One region of the Streptomyces sp. NPDC046881 genome, then DNA from elsewhere that is predicted to be linked to it. Evidence: riboswitches for the same ligand, from Rfam matches in the RefSeq annotation. Region 1 holds a riboswitch; the other holds the start of a gene.
The links. A riboswitch is a leader RNA that binds a small molecule or an ion and turns the genes downstream of it on or off. The one in region 1 is predicted to bind guanidine.

Region 1 (7,493 bases):
CCGACGGCATCACCTCCACCACCGGCACCAACCGCCGCTGGCCCGACATCCTCTCCGGCCGGCTGCGCAGCGCCCTGGAGAACGGCGGGCAACTGCCGCGCTACAGCGTCGTCAACGAGGGCATCAGCGGCAACCAGGTCCTCGCCGACGGCCTCGGCCGGCCCGCCGAGAACCAGAGCGGACTCGGCCGCTTCGGCCGCGACGCGCTCTCCCGCACCAACGTCAAGGTCGTCGTCATCGCCCTCGGCGTCAACGACATCCTGCGCAACCCCCGCCTCGCCGACCCCGACCGCATCCTCACCGGCCTGCGCACCCTCGTCCGCCAGGCCCACGCCCGCGGCCTGAAGGTCATCGGCGCCACCCTCATGCCCTTCCAGGGCCACCGCGGCTACACCCCGGCCCGGGAGGCGGTCCGGCAGCAGGTCAACGCCGGGATCCGGGCCGGCGGCGTGTACGACGCCGTCGTCGACTTCGACAAGGCCCTCCGGGACCCCTACGACCCGCGCCGGCTGCGCCCCGAATACGACTCAGGCGACCACCTGCACCCCAGCGACCTGGGCTACCGCACCATGGGCGAGGTGTTCGACCTGAGCACCCTGCGGGGCGCGGGGCAGGCGGAGCTCTGACCGGGAGGCGAGGAATACTGGCGGGCATGACCCGCTTGATCCTCGCCACCCGCAACGCCGGAAAGATCACCGAGCTGAGGGCCATCCTGGCCGACGCCGGACTCCCCCACGAGCTCGTCGGCGCGGACGCCTACCCCGACGTCCCCGACGTCAAGGAAACCGGCATCACCTTCGCCGAGAACGCCCTGCTCAAGGCCCACGCGCTCGCCCAGGCCACCGGGCTGCCCGCCGTCGCCGACGACTCCGGCCTGTGCGTCGACGTCCTGAACGGCGCGCCCGGCATCTTCTCCGCCCGCTGGGCCGGCCGCCACGGCGACGACCAGGCCAACCTGGAGCTGCTCCTGGCCCAGCTCTCCGACATCGATGACGCACACCGCGGCGCCCACTTCGCCTGCGCGGCGGCCCTCGCCCTCCCGGACGGCACGGAACGGGTGGTCGAGGGCCGGCTGCCCGGCACCCTGCGGCACGCCCCCGCCGGCACGAACGGCTTCGGCTACGACCCGATCCTCCAGCCGGACGGCGAAACCCGCACGTGCGCGGAGCTGACTCCCGAGGAGAAGAACGCGATCAGCCACCGGGGGAAAGCGTTCCGGGGGCTGGTGCCGGTGGTGCGGGAACTGCTGGGCTGAGAGCACAAAAAACGACCTGCGAGTCACCCTTCGATTCGCAGGTCGCTTCTGTGCGGCGGAAGGGATTCGAACCCTCAAGCCCGATCAAGGGCCACAGATCCTAAGTCTGCTGCGTCGCCATTGCGCCACCGCCGCTAGCCGCCTGCCATCGTACCGGGAGTTGCTCGCCGCCTACCGCCGCCCCTGCACCAGGTACGCGTGATCGCATGGCAGTTGGGGCACAGCAGCCGCAGGTTCTCCCGCCTGTTGTCGTGCCAGTCGCCGTCGACGTGGTCGATCTCCAGGGTCATCGGCCTGCCGCGCCACTCCGGGCCGACTCCGCACCTGGCGCACCGCTCGGGAACGCCCACTGCGCGGAGCGCCCGCCGGAGGCGTTCGGTCGCGATCCGGTGTCCGCCTTCGTGCCGCACCAGGACGGCTTCCGGCCGCTTGGCATTCGTACCCCGCTTCCCTCGCTGATGTGCCTGGCCGAGAAAGTGCGCGGTGTCGAGACCGTCTTCGGCGATCCACTTGCCGAGCAGCGCGCGTTGACCGCCGTTGTTGGCACGACCGAGGCGGCGAAGCACCTCGGCGACGGATGCCGACGCATCGGCCACCGCCCGCAGCTCCTCCGGCGCGGGTCGCACCTGCCTGCCGGTGGGCGCGGCTGCCTGGGCCAGCCGCTCGCGCGGGTACTGCGCTCCGCTGCTCATACGGCACCCGCTCGGGCACGGCTCTTGCCACGGCCTCGGTACGTGTCGGTGGTCGAGTGGCAGTTGGGGCAGAGGAACCGGAGGTTCTCTACGCGGTTGTTCCGCCAGTTGCCGTCGACGTGGTCGACCTCGAGTGGGAGTCGCTCGCCGAGCCAGAGCGGCTCGGTACCGCACAGGGCGCAGCGCTCCTCCACGCCCAGCTCGCGCATGGCCCGCTTGAGTCGCTGACTCGGGACACGCGGAGCGTGCGCCGACGTGTCCTCGACAAGGATCTCCTCGGGCGTTCGCCGGCGCTGGTTGTGCCGCATCCGCTCGGTTCGGACCGCAGGTGTGAAGTGCGAGGTGTCGATGCCGTACGCCTTGATCCGCCGGGCGATGTTGGCCTGGTGACCGCCCACGGAGTCGAGCCCGAGTCGGCGCACGACCTCATTGGTGCTCGTGGAAACCGCGACGACCGGCTCGAGAACCTCGCGCGTCCACTTCACCCCCTCCGGCGCGAAGTGCGACGTGTCGACCCCGAGCTTCTTCATCCGCCGCCTGACGTAGTCCCGCCTCGAACTCCTCGGATCCACCCCCAGCCTCTCCAGCGCCTCCGACAACGTCCTCGCGCCGCGAGCCGCCGTCTCCAGCCGTTCCTTCGTGTACGCGCTGGCCCCCATCGAGCCCCCTCCGTCCCGGGCAGGTGTTCCTTGCCCGTACGGAGTAACGAACCGGTTATCGGACAGTCACGCCCGGAATCACGGAAAACGGCCCGCGCCGGGGGTTCCGGTGCGGGCCGTTGTCGCGGTGGGGGCGGGTCAGATGCCCAGGTCCTTGATGATCTTGGCTACGTGGCCGGTGGCGCGGACGTTGTAGAGGGCGCGTTCCACCTTGCCCTCCTCGTCCACGACGATCGTGGAGCGGATGACGCCCAGGTAGGTCTTGCCGTAGTTCTTCTTCTCGCCGTACGCGCCGTAGGCTTCGGTGACCTTCTTGTCGGGGTCGGCGAGCAGGGTGATCTTCAGGGACTCCTTCTCGCGGAACTTCGCCAGCTTCTCCGGGGCGTCGGGGGAGATTCCGATGACGTCGTAGCCGGCGCCGGCCAGGAGCTCCAGGTTGTCCGTGAAGTCGCAGGCCTGCTTGGTGCAGCCGGGGGTCAGCGCGGCGGGGTAGAAGTAGACGATGACCTTGCGGCCCTTGTGGTCCGAGAGGGACACCTCGGTGCCGTCGGCGTCGGGGAGGGTGAAGGCGGGGGCCACGTCCCCCGGCTGGAGTCGCTCGCTCATCGGGCCAGCGTAACCGGGGGGCCTTGCGGTGCGGCGCGACCCAGAGCTGACAAACTGTTCGGAACAGCATCAGGAGACTTCGGAGGCCGTACGGTGGCGGACACGTCGGACACCAGAACCCCGGCGCAGATCGAGGCGGACATCAGGCGCCGCCGTGAAGTGCTGGCCGAGACGCTCGACGAGATCGGGGTGCGGGTGCATCCGAAGACCATCGTCGGGGACGCCAAGGCCAAGGTGATCGCGAATGTCGATCACACGGTCGGGCGGGCGTATGTGCAGGTCAACCGGGCCGTCAGTGAGGTGCGGGCCCGGTTCGTGGATGAGGAGGGGGCGCCCCGCCTGGAGCGGGTCGTGCCCGTCGCGCTCGTCGTCGTGGGGGTCGTGGGGCTGCTCGCCCTCGGGGCCCGGCGGCGCAGGGACTGACCGGGGCAGGTAGGTTCGAGCCGTGAGCGCCAACAGAAACGAGCACAGCACTCCCCACCACGACAAGCTTCCGATCCGGATGCTGCACGACCGGGTTCTCGTGCGGCAGGAGACCGGTGAGGGCGAGCGGCGGTCGGGGGGCGGCATTCTGATTCCCGCCACCGCGGCGGTGGGGCGGCGGCTGGCCTGGGCCGAGGTCGTGGCCGTCGGCCAGAACGTACGGACGGTGGAGCCCGGCGACCGTGTCCTGTTCGACCCGGAGGACCGGGCGGAGGTGGAGGTGCGGGGCGTGGCGTACGTGCTGATGCGCGAGCGCGACCTGCACGCCGTGGCCGCCGACCGGTTCGAGGGGTCGGAGGACTCCACGGGCCTGTACCTGTAGCAACGCGTAGCGAAGAGGGCCGGTGACGGTGGTCACCGGCCCTCTTCGTCGTGTTTTTGCTAGGTTCGGAAGGAACCCGACGAGACGCGCCGTACCGGGTCGAAGGCAAAGACGACGCAGCGGAGAAGAGCCGTCACGTCTCGGAGGTGCCTGTCATGGCCTGGGTTCTGCTCGTCGTCGCCGGTCTGCTGGAGGTCGGCTGGTCGATCGGGATGAAGTACAGCGAGGGTTTCACCCGGCTCGTCCCCAGTGTGTTCACCGGCGCGGGCATCGTCGCCAGCATGGTTCTGCTGTCGTACGCCGCGAAGTCCCTGCCCATCGGTACGGCGTACGGCGTGTGGGTGGGGATCGGCGCGGCCGGGGCGGCGGTGCTCGGCATGGTGGTGCTGGGTGAGCCGGTCACCGCCGCCCGGATCTTCTTCGTGTGTCTGCTGCTGGTCGCCGTGGTGGGGCTGAAGGCGACCAGCGGCCACTGACAGGCCGGGCGGGCCCTAGGTGCCGGGGAAGCCTCCGGCACCCGCGTCGGTACCGGAGGTGTCGCCACCCGTCGTGCCGCCGCCCGGCGTTCCGCCCCCGGTGTTGGCGCCTCCGCCGGTCGTGTCGCCGCCCGTGGTCCCGCCGCCGGTGGTCGGGCCTCCGCCGGTCGTGTCGCCGCCGGTGGTCGCGCCGCCGTCCGTGGTCGTACCGCCGTCGGTGGTGGGGTTCCCGCCGGTGGTGGCGCCGCCGGTGGTCGGGGTGCCGGTGGCGCCGCCGTCGGTGGGGGTGGCCGTGGCGCCGTCGGTCGGGGTCGCGGTCGCGCCGCCGTCGCTGGGGCCGCCGTCGGTGCCGGGCGTGGCGCTGCTGGTGGTGGCGGGCGGCTCCTGGATCTGGTCGGCGCCCGGTTCGAGCTGGAGGTCGAAGTCGCGGACCGGCTTGCCCCGCAGCGCGTCGCGCGTGTACTGCGCCCAGATCTGGGTGGGCGGGCCGCCACCGTTCATGCGGGCCTGGCCGAGGGCCCCGTACAGCGGCTGGTGCTTGGCGGTCACCGGGTCCTGGCCCATGACGGAGACCACCGTGGCCAGGTCGGGGGTGTAGCCGGCGAACCAGGCGGCGGTGTCGCTCTCGGCGGTACCGGTCTTGCCGGCCGCGGGGCGGCCCGCGGCCTGCGCGGCGGTGGCGGTACCGCTCTGCACCACGCTCTGCAGGACGGAGGTGGTGGTGTCGGCGGCCTCCCGGCTGACGGCCTGCTTGGCCGCCTCGTCGGGCAGCTTGACCTCCTCCGTGCCCTCCTTGGTGATCTTCTCGACCAGTGTGTACGTGCCGTGCTTGCCGTGGTTGGCGAGCGTGGCGTAGGCCTCGGCCATGTCCAGGACGCTGGCGGTGGCGGTGCCGAGGGCGATGGACGGGTACGGCTGGAGGTCCGGGGTGTCGGAGGGGACGCCGAGGTCGATCGCGGTCTGCTTGACCTTGGCGGGGCCGACGTCGACGGCCATCTGCGCGTACACGGAGTTCACCGACAGGTCGGTGGCCTTGCGGACGGTGATCGGGCCGTACGACCGCTGGTCCTCGTTCTCGGGGGCGTAGGCGCCGCCGGTCCAGCCCTGGACGGGGCGCTGGTTGGTGCCGTCGTAGACCGTGTTCGGGGTGATGGTGCGGCCGTCCTGGGTGGTGGACCCGTTCTGCACGGCGGAGGTGAACACGAACGGCTTGAACGTGGAGCCGACCTGGAAGTCGCCGCGGGTGGCGCCGTTGGTGTACTGCTTCACGTAGTCGATGCCGCCGTACATGGCGACGACCTTGCCCGTTCTGGGGTCGACGGAGGCGCCGCCGGCCCGGACGTAGGTGTCGGCCTTGCGGTTCTTCTTGTCCAGCTTGGACATCAGCTGGTCGTCGACCGCCTTGACGAAGGCGTCCTGCCGCTTCTTCTGGATGGTGGTGGTGATGCGGTAGCCGCCGGCCGCGAGGTGGTCGGCGTCGATGATGTTGTTGGTGGTCAGGTAGTGCTTGACCGCCTCCACGAGGTAGCCGCGCTGGCCGGACATGCCGGTGGAGATCGTCTGCTCCTTCGGCATCGGGAACTTCATGCCGGCGCGCTTGGACTCGCTCAGCCAGCCCTTGGTGACCATGCCGTTCAGGACGTAGTTCCAGCGGGCGACGGCGGCCTTCTTGTTCTCCGGGTGGGCCACGACGTCGTACTCGCTCGGCGCGTTGACGAGCGCGGCGAGGTAGGCGGCGCGGGCAGGGTCGAGGTCGGCGGCGTCCCTGCCGTAGTAGGCCTGGGCGGCGGCCTGGATGCCGTAGGCGTTGCGGCCGAAGTAACTGGTGTTGAGGTAGCCCTCCAGGATCTCGTCCTTGGACTTGTTCTGGTCGAGCTTGATCGAGATGAAGAACTCCTTGGCCTTGCGGGTGACCGTCTGTTCCTGGGCCAGGTAGTAGTTCTTCACGTACTGCTGGGTGATGGTCGAGCCGGACTGCTTGCCCTTGCCGGTCGCGGTGTTCCACCCGGCGCGGAGCATGGCCTTCGGGTCGACGGCCGACTCGGTGTAGAAGTCGCGGTCCTCGGCGGCCAGTACGGCGTGCTGGGCGTCCTTGGAGACCTGCGCGAGGCTGACGTTCTCGCGGTTGACCTCGCCGTCCCGGGCGAGCTGGGAGCCGTCGGCGTAGAGGTAGACGTTGCTCTGCTTGGTCGCGAAGGCGTTGGCGGGCGGGATCTTCACCATGGAGTAGCCGAGGTAGAAGAGCCCGACGAGCAGCAGCACGCCGATGACGAAGGTGCCGAGCACCATGCGCCACGTGGGCAGGATCCGCCGCCATCCGGTCCGCTTGGGGCGCTTGCCCTTCTTGTCCTTGGCCTTGCCGTTGCCCTTGCCGCCGGCGGAACCACCGTCGGCGGCGGAGAGAACGGTGGTCGCGTCCTCGGCGGAGGGGGTGGCGGCGGCTGCGGCGGTCCCCTTCGCGGCCTGGGCGCCGGCGGCGGCGCCGGCGGCGGGTGTGGCGGCGGCCTGGGCGGCGGCGCCGGCGGCGGCAGCGGTACCGGCGGCGCGCGCGGCACGGGCGGCGCGGGCGGCGGCCGGGGAGGAGGCGGTGCCGGTCCCGGCCGCGCCGTTCGGGCCGGCGGGACGCGGAACGGTGGGGCCGGGGGTACGGGGGTTACGGCTGTCGGAGTCCGACTCCGCACCGGCGCGGGGCGCGTCGACCCGCCGGAGCACCTGCGTGGTCTCGGGCGCCTCAGCGGCCTTCGGCCCCCGGGGCGGGGTGACCCGCCGAAGCACCTGGGTACTCTCGGCCGGCTGCTCGGCGGAGCCCCCGGACCCGGCCGGCTTCTTGCCGCCGGATCCCTTTGCGGCGTCCGGGACATCACCGACGGCCGCCGCACCACGACCGGACACCGGACCACTGCCGGACGCCGAAGACCCGGAACCCGAGCCGCCCTTGACCGCCGGAACACCACCCGAGGCCGAGCCACGCCCGGACGCCGAAGCACCACCGGACGCCGG
Region 2 (7,493 bases), on a different contig from region 1:
CGATCGTTACGGAACGCCGTCCTGCAGAGACGCTGGCAGCCCCAGGGAACCATCCCTTCAGCCACGGGCTCTGGGGGACGACGGCGTATGGCACGAGGCCTTGTTCTTCCCAGCCGACGGGAGCGAAGTCTTCGGCCTCTGGCGGCTGCGCTCGCACGGGCTGAGCCTGCAGGATCCTTCGACGTCACGGATGAGGACCTGCGGTCCGCAGGGAGGCTGCAGGCCGGTTCGAGAAAGCTCTGGCGGAAATCAGCGCTTCCTTCATCACAGGTGCGAAGCCGTTTGAACTGGTGCAGCCAGGCCACGAATAACCCGCATTTCGCCCGGCGGCACCTCTTGTCGGCCTGCAGGCAACGCATCCGGGAGCCGGGACGGACCCTGTCCTGTCGGTACCGCTCATGCGTCAGGGCACAGGATGAACAGTGGGAAGGCGCGCCGGCTGGGTTGATCACCGATCTCCTTCAGCGCTGCGCGGATCTCATGCAGGTGGCCGGTGGTCAGCTGCAGTGGGGGCTCGTCGGGCTGATAGAGGGTACGGATCGGGTAGTCCACGCCCGGCTGCCGGGTCATCTCGATATGGCAGCCGAGTACGTGGGTGACATTCCGTTGGTCACAGAAGTCGATCAAGCGATCGATCGTCCGGCTGAATGCCTGCCAGTCCTTGATGTACAGGCGGCCGGGGTAGACCGTGTCACCGGTGAGGAGGAACCCGGTCCACGCGTCGTAGAACGTGACGGCCGCTTCGTGGTGGCCCGGGGTGGCCAGGCATTCCAGCACCCGGCCCCCGAGGTCGACCTGCGCCACGGCATCGGGATGATCGGCAAATCCGAAGTACGGCCAGGCGCTGGTCAGCTCCGCGCCGATCACCGTGGTGTCGGGACGATCAGTGAATTGGCCATCGCCGGCGACGTGGTCGCCATGCGGATGGGTGTGCAGCACCAGCAACTGGTACCCGTGTCGGGGGTAGCGATCGAGCCAGGACTCCATGAGCTCATCGACCACCTGGCGAAGTGGGAAGAACTCGGCGGATGCGGTCGCTCCTGTGTCGATCAGCACCGCCCGCTCGTTACCGAAGAGCAGAAACAGGAACGGCGCCTCGTAGTCAATCGCCATGTTCTGCCGCAGAATGAACGTGTGCTCGTCGTAGGTGTGGACCTGGATGTCCGGGTCAGTGTTGTGCTTGGCCGAGGGCGAGCCATGGATCCACCGGACATCCAGTCCACGAGGGCTGGGGGTCGATCGGGTAAAGTCGATCAGAGAAGTGCGGGCACCCATGACGTCTCCTTGAGTGCGTCGTCTTGGCGGGCCGGGTACGGCGCACATCTCGTCCGGGGCAGGCACGTACGAGCCTCCAAGGCGACGCTAACAGGCGGAGCTGGTGGTCGTGAAGGCGGGCGTGTGGGACTCGAACACCATGGCTCGGGAGCCCCCGTCGCTCTGCACCCGGGCTCTGTGCTCTCACCCAGTTTTGGGTGTCCGGCGTTGTCTGTTCCGTGCACCCGGGTGGGCGATGAGCAAGACGCCGGACTTCTTCGTTGACCTGCGGCGGGTGGGCGCGCTCAAACGGGAGCGTCTTGGCGGTCGGCCGTCGGACGCCGCACTGTCCAACGCCCTACGACCACCGGTATCGGGGGATCCGATCGGGCGCGTGGTCGCCGGAGGACAGATTTCCGCAGCAGCTCAAGTCACCATGGCCAGTTGGCTGCCCATCGCAATCTGGAGAACTTCCGTCTGATCACCTTGCGCGGTGCCTTCCGGCACACCGTCTGGGCGGGTCTTTTCGCACCGAAGAACACGTGCATCGACGAGGCCGTCTACCACTACCTCACCACCGGTCTCCTACCCTGCCGCGACGCACCTGCCAGAACTGATCTAGTGACCTGAGTCGGAGATTTTCGGGTAGTTCTCGCGAGCTGCCCGAAGTGCCGAAGACCGGATTCCAGCAGGCCGGGCCTAACCTGGCGGCCGCACGGCTTCCGGCTGACGGCCGCCGATCTGACGAAGAATCTCTAACTCAGGTCACTAGGTCGTGTTCGGAAGTAGGCGGAGCCATTCGTCTATGGCGGTGACGTGGACGGTGGCCACGTAGTGGACGGCAAGCGCATCGAGCCGGGTGGCTGCCGCCCGGTGGCGTTCGAGGCGGTTGATACCGCACTCCACGGCATGGCGGCCGCGGTAGTCGATCGGGGCGAAGGCGGGCGGGCGGGCGCCACGGCTGCCGCGCCTTCGCCGGTGACCGGCCTGGTCGGCAGGCTCGGGAATCCTGCCAGTCGACCAGCCCCGCCGCATCGGCCGGGTGAGGGCGGCGGGGCGGTGCCGGAGGCGAGGCCAATGCGTAATCGGTGGTAGTTGCGGGGTCGGTCCGCTCCGTGTGGGATGCGCCGGTCGGCATCGAGGGCGGTGAGGGCGTCCGTGCGGGTACTGGTCAGCTCGTACGTGGAGGCGAGGTGGCGTTGCACGGCGAGCCGGGCTCTGACGGGGGCGGGGCGGGGGGTGGCCGCGGGCGCTGTGGTAGTCGGACGCGGCGGCTAGGTGGGCGCGCCAGGCGGGTGCTTGTCTCAGATCATGCCCAGGGCGTCGAGTCCGGCGGTCCGATCCGCGGCGAGCCGGCCGACGGTGCGGGCGTCGCACATGGTGATGGTGAAGGCCCAGCCGGTAGCCGGCGAGGTGGTCGTGTTGCATCGCGGCTTGCGGCCGCAGCGCTTGCGTTTCCGCGTCCGGGAACGGGCAGCGGGGCCGGGCAGGATGGTCCTGTCCGGCCCCGCTGTCGTCGCGTCGGGATGCCGACGTGGTTGCCATGGTGCCGGATGTCGGTCAGGTGGATCCACGGATACACCTGTGCCATGAGAATCCTATTTGCGTTTTGTGCGCCCTATCACGGCTGCGACTGCGAGGACGACTACGATGACGACCACCAGAACTGAGATCGGCGTTCCGGACGGCCATCCCTTGTAGGCCATTGTCACGTGGTTCATTTCACCTCACGAGGTGGCTCGATCATAGATTTCCTGGGTTGCGTTTCCCGCGGCCGTCCCACCGAACGCGCACACAGGGGCCGCGGTACCGCCGGTGATGTATAGGCAGCCCGCCGTGAAGCCTTTGTCCGCGGCGAATGAAAGTGCCGTACCAGCCGCCTCCTTCCACTGTCCCTGGGAGACCTGACTGGCGATCTGCCCGATGCTGACGACGTCGGACGCAAAGCCGACCTTCTTGGACGCAGACTCCGCGAAACTCATGAACGAGGTTCCGGTGGGGTCGATGCGGTTGACGGGGTCGCCGGCAGCGTAGAGGTAGGGGTTTTGTTCTCGGCCGGAGGGGTCGGGCTGCGTGAAGCGGCCTATGTTGGGGTCGTAGTATCGGGCCTGCAGGTGGTAGAGGCCCGTGGGATCCTGGTAGTTGCCGGCGAAACGGTAGGGCTGGGCGACCGGTTCGGTGGACTGGGCCAGGATGCGCACGCCCCGGGGGCTGTAGGCGTAGCTGTCGACCTTGTTGCCGTCGATGTCCGCGAGGGCGATCACCGAGCCGAGCGCGTCGGTGAGGTAGTAGTAGGTCTTGCCCCCGGTCGTCATGGAATTGAGGGTGCCCCCGGGTTCCCGGTTGAAGCCCATGTCCGTGCCGGCCGTCGTCTTGGCGGACAGGCCGAGCGGGCCGTTGTGGAAGTAGGTGTCGCCGAGTCTGATCCGCTCGCTCTGGTCAGTGGAACCGTACTGTCCCGCGTAGGTCTTGCCGTTCACGGCGATGGACGACATCTGGGAGTGGTCGGTCCACTGCTCGCCGGTGCGCAGGTAGTCGTCGGTGGAGGCACCGGCGGTTTCGTTGCCAATCTTGTCGTAGGACCAGGCGCCGCTGGTGCTGGACTTGGAGGTCAGTTCCTGGGCGTCGTTGTAGGTGTAGGTGGTGCCGCGCGGGCAGCCTTGGTCTGCTCCCTGGGAGGTGAGGTTTCCGGCCAGGTCGTAGCAGTACTGCCAGGAGTCGGTGATGCTGCCGGCCTTCTCCTCCTTGGCGTAGGAGAAGCGGCCCGCACCGTCGTAGGAGTACGTGCGCTTCAGCCCGCTCACATTGTCCGTGCTGGTGCGGATTTTGCTGCCGTCACTCTTGCCGTCGGAGCCGTAGTTGTAGGTGTAGTCCAGGTCGACCAGGGTGCCCTGGGCGGAGGTCACCTTGATGTTCTTCGGGCGGCTGGAGGCGTCGGCGTCGACCTTCTGGACCGTCCCGCCGGGGTAGGTGGTCGTGGTGCGCACGTCGTTCTTGTCGTACGCGTACGTCGTCACGCGGCCCTGCGGATCTTTGAGCTCCCTGAGCTTGTTGACCTCGTTCCAGGCGTAGTCGACCTTGCCGGCCGGGTCCTGGTAGTAGTCCACGTTGCCGGCCGGGGTGTAGGCCAGCAGCGTCTGGGAGGTGTCCTGGAGCGTGCGGACGGTTTCCCGCTGGAGCGGGTCGAACTGGTACTTCACCGTTCCGGTGCCGTCCGAGCGCTGGACCAGGTTGCCGTCGCCGTCGTACCAGTACTCGACCTTCACCGTGTTCGGTGAGGTGACGGTGCGGATGCGGTCAAGGTTGTCATACGTGTAGGTGACGGTCACGCCGCGGACGTCGGTGACGGACTTGGTGCGGCCGAGGTCGTCGTAGGTGTACGTCGTCTTGTCCAGCGGCGCCGGAGGCGTGACCGTGTCCAGGTTGCCCTTGGCGTCGTAGTGGAAGTCGGTGGTGACCGTCTTCGAGGCGGTCATCTTCGTCTTGGCCTTGCAGCGCTGGCCCTCGAAGCCGCCGCAGGTGGGCGTTGCGGGGTTGTAGTCGTAGGAGACGTTGCCACCGCCGCTTCCCGTCTGTGCGACGGAAGTGGTGTTGCCCACCGCGTCGTACGTGAACTGGGTCTTCTCGCCGTCGGGGTTGGTGGAGTCCGAGGGGACGTCTCCGCCGGCGATGGACTGCCAGTGGTTGACGGTGGTGCCGCCCGTGGGTGCCTTCACGGTCTCCAGGTTGTTGCGGTCGTCGAACCCGTAGTCGGTGGTGTTGCCGGGGGTGGTGCCCGAGCCCATCGCGTCGGTGGCGGTGTCGATGTTGTGGTTGGCGTCGAACTTTGTCGAACGGTGGTGTTGGAGCGCGTCGGTGACGTCGGTGACTTGCCCGTCACCGTCGTGCTCGTACGTGGTGGCGTGCGTCTCCGGGTCCGTGGCGGTGGTGGTGCCGGCCGCGGTCGGGGAGTCGGCGCTGTAGCCGTAGGTCCAGGTCGGGCCGGTGCTGCCGGAGGCATTGAAGCCGGTGGCGCGGAGCATGGAGGTGACGCGGTTGGTGTCGTCGTAGGTGAAGACCGTCACCCGGCCCTCGGCGGTGGTGATCTTGTTGATCCGGCCCGAGGTGTCGTAGCCGAACGCCACCGTCTTGCCCTCGGTGTCGGTCGTCGCCGACAGGTTGCCGGCCGCGTCGAGGTTGTAGACGGCGGTGCGGCCCGTGTTGTCCTTGGCCTGCCACTGCGACGGGTAGGTCTTGTAGAGGTCGATCCAGCGGCCGGAGCGGGTGTCGGTGAGCTTGAAGCCCTTGTTCTCACCGTTCTCGTCGTGCTGGTCGACGGTGATCGTGCCGTGGTTGCGGTCGGTGACCTTGGTCAGGCAGCCGTTCGCGTTGTACGTCTCCTTCACGCCCGACTTCCACTTCGTCAGCGTGTAGGTGCCGTCGGAGTTCTTCTTCAGATCCTCCGAGTAGCCCTTCGGGGTGGCGAACGAGCCGTCGCTGTTCTTCTTGAAGCGGACCGTTGCGCCCGAGGCGTCGTAGAAGATCACCTCGGTGGAGGAGACCGACAGGTAGCGCTCGTACTGCTGCCACCAGCGCTGCGAAACCCTGCCCCAGGGCGCGTCCAGCGAGTTGTACGTCCGGGCCAGTCGCAGGCGCTGGCCCACGCCGGCGATGTCGAAGTCCGTCGCCGTCAGCATCAGGTTGCCGGTCGAGTAGTCGATCTTCGCCGTCAGCGCGTCCGTGATCGCGAAGGTCGTGTAACGGTGCCACGGCACATCACCCTGGCCCTCCGGCACCAGGTTCAGCACCGACGCGGCCGACGCCGGATCGGCCGGCTTCGACTTCCTGGCGGACGCGCCGGACGCGGGGCCCTTGGCGTGGGCTCGCTGCTCACGCAGCCAAGGCAGGTACACGTCGTCTGTCGGGTTCTTCGACGGCTGCGACTTCACCGGACGGTTCGTGCCGACCTTCACCGGCGGCATCGTGAAGTCGGGGCCGTTCTTGCCCCAGACCGAGACGAGCTTCGGCGCCGCGAAGGCGGGCTGGGCGCCGACTGGCAGAGCCGCTGCGGCCACGGCCGCGGAGGCCACAACAGCCAGCGCGGACAGACGTATCGATCTCTTGCGGGCGCGCCGAGACGGCATGCCCGAAGCACGCGAGTGCATGGATGGATCCCCCATGAGAGGCCAATGAACCCGGCTACCCCGTTGGTCACCGAGCCCACACAACCTGTCACGGGATTCGCACAAGGTCGCGGACGTGCCCTCGAAATCACGCCTCATGCGAGCGGGAATCAGCCCCTCCACATGAGATGAACGAAGGGTGCATGCGGTCGACTACCTGGTCGTAACGGCCGCCTTCATCCCAGGTATTGGAACGCGCATGCGGTGCAACTGGCTGAAGACAATCGCTGATGCTGCACTGATACGAGACGCTGTCGCGTGCCTTCGGACCTGCACAGGAAGCAACCGTCCAGTCCCCCCTCGGAGCACACCCCCGTGCGCCCCTCGCGGGACGGCAACCGCACGACGGGCCAGAGCCGCTTCCGCTCCCAACAGGCCCACGCGGCGGCGTCGAACGAGCCGGAGCCCTCCGCAAGCACCGCAAGAATCCGCTCGCGGGCGGCGAGAACCTCAGGGTCCGTTCCAAGACGAGACTCTGCCCGGCAGCGGGACCTGGATCGTTCGTTCCGGAAGCTCGACTCTCCGCGACCTCGCCGAAATGTGAATCTCGCCGCTCCCGGCGGACGAGCACAGGACACGCACGGTCCAGGCCGGGCAGCACCCGGAATCGTCGCGCGGCGCACCACGACGGCGGCCCATGCCTCGATTGCACGTGCCACGCCGTCGCTGTCCTGCGGATAAGAAGGACGGCGTGCCCCGCCTGGAAGGGCCCCCGACGCCAACCCACGCCCCTCCCCCGGTCACCGAACCGGACCGTCCACGCTGGGCGCGGTCTGCCGCTGTGTTGATGGTGCCCCGGCCGGGTAGCAGAAGCGGGGCCCAGTGGTGCGCTTCGTCGGCACGCGCGACTAGCTGCACGGCCACCTGGCTCACCGGCCAGCGCGCTCTCCCCCGGTCAGGGTCGGGCCGGCTGCCCCTCCCGTGGGCCCCGCCGGCACCTCCCTACCGATCCTTCTCGAAGTCGCGGTCCGGGCGTCGTGGTCGGCGCGCGCTGCTCGGTGGCTGCTCCGCTCTGGCCACGGAAGGCACGCAGTAGTGACGAGCACATCTCGGGCCACCTATGGGTTCAGTCCTGCC

Region 2: another riboswitch for guanidine. It lies ahead of ABZ923_RS00280 (MBL fold metallo-hydrolase); the one in region 1 lies ahead of ABZ923_RS13280 (multidrug efflux SMR transporter).

The regions. Positions count from the first base shown of each region.
Region 1 covers NZ_JBEYXJ010000021.1:18,199-25,691, reverse strand. The annotation lists gene ABZ923_RS13320 (SGNH/GDSL hydrolase family protein) at 1-626, shown strand, start outside; gene rdgB (RdgB/HAM1 family non-canonical purine NTP pyrophosphatase) at 653-1,255, shown strand; tRNA gene ABZ923_RS13310 (tRNA-Leu) at 1,307-1,390, opposite strand; gene ABZ923_RS13305 (HNH endonuclease) at 1,390-1,947, opposite strand; gene ABZ923_RS13300 (HNH endonuclease signature motif containing protein) at 1,944-2,606, opposite strand; gene bcp (thioredoxin-dependent thiol peroxidase) at 2,745-3,212, opposite strand; gene ABZ923_RS13290 (DUF3618 domain-containing protein) at 3,306-3,635, shown strand; gene ABZ923_RS13285 (co-chaperone GroES) at 3,658-4,017, shown strand; guanidine-III (ykkC-III) riboswitch at 4,068-4,138, shown strand; gene ABZ923_RS13280 (multidrug efflux SMR transporter) at 4,173-4,493, shown strand; gene ABZ923_RS13275 (transglycosylase domain-containing protein) at 4,509-7,268, opposite strand.
Region 2 covers NZ_JBEYXJ010000001.1:63,318-70,810, forward strand. The annotation lists partial or broken gene ABZ923_RS00275 (IS5/IS1182 family transposase) at 213-302, opposite strand; gene ABZ923_RS00280 (MBL fold metallo-hydrolase) at 397-1,275, opposite strand; guanidine-III (ykkC-III) riboswitch at 1,288-1,355, opposite strand; gene ABZ923_RS00285 (hypothetical protein) at 1,511-1,735, shown strand; gene ABZ923_RS00290 (hypothetical protein) at 1,741-1,884, shown strand; gene ABZ923_RS00295 (RHS repeat-associated core domain-containing protein) at 2,982-6,377, opposite strand.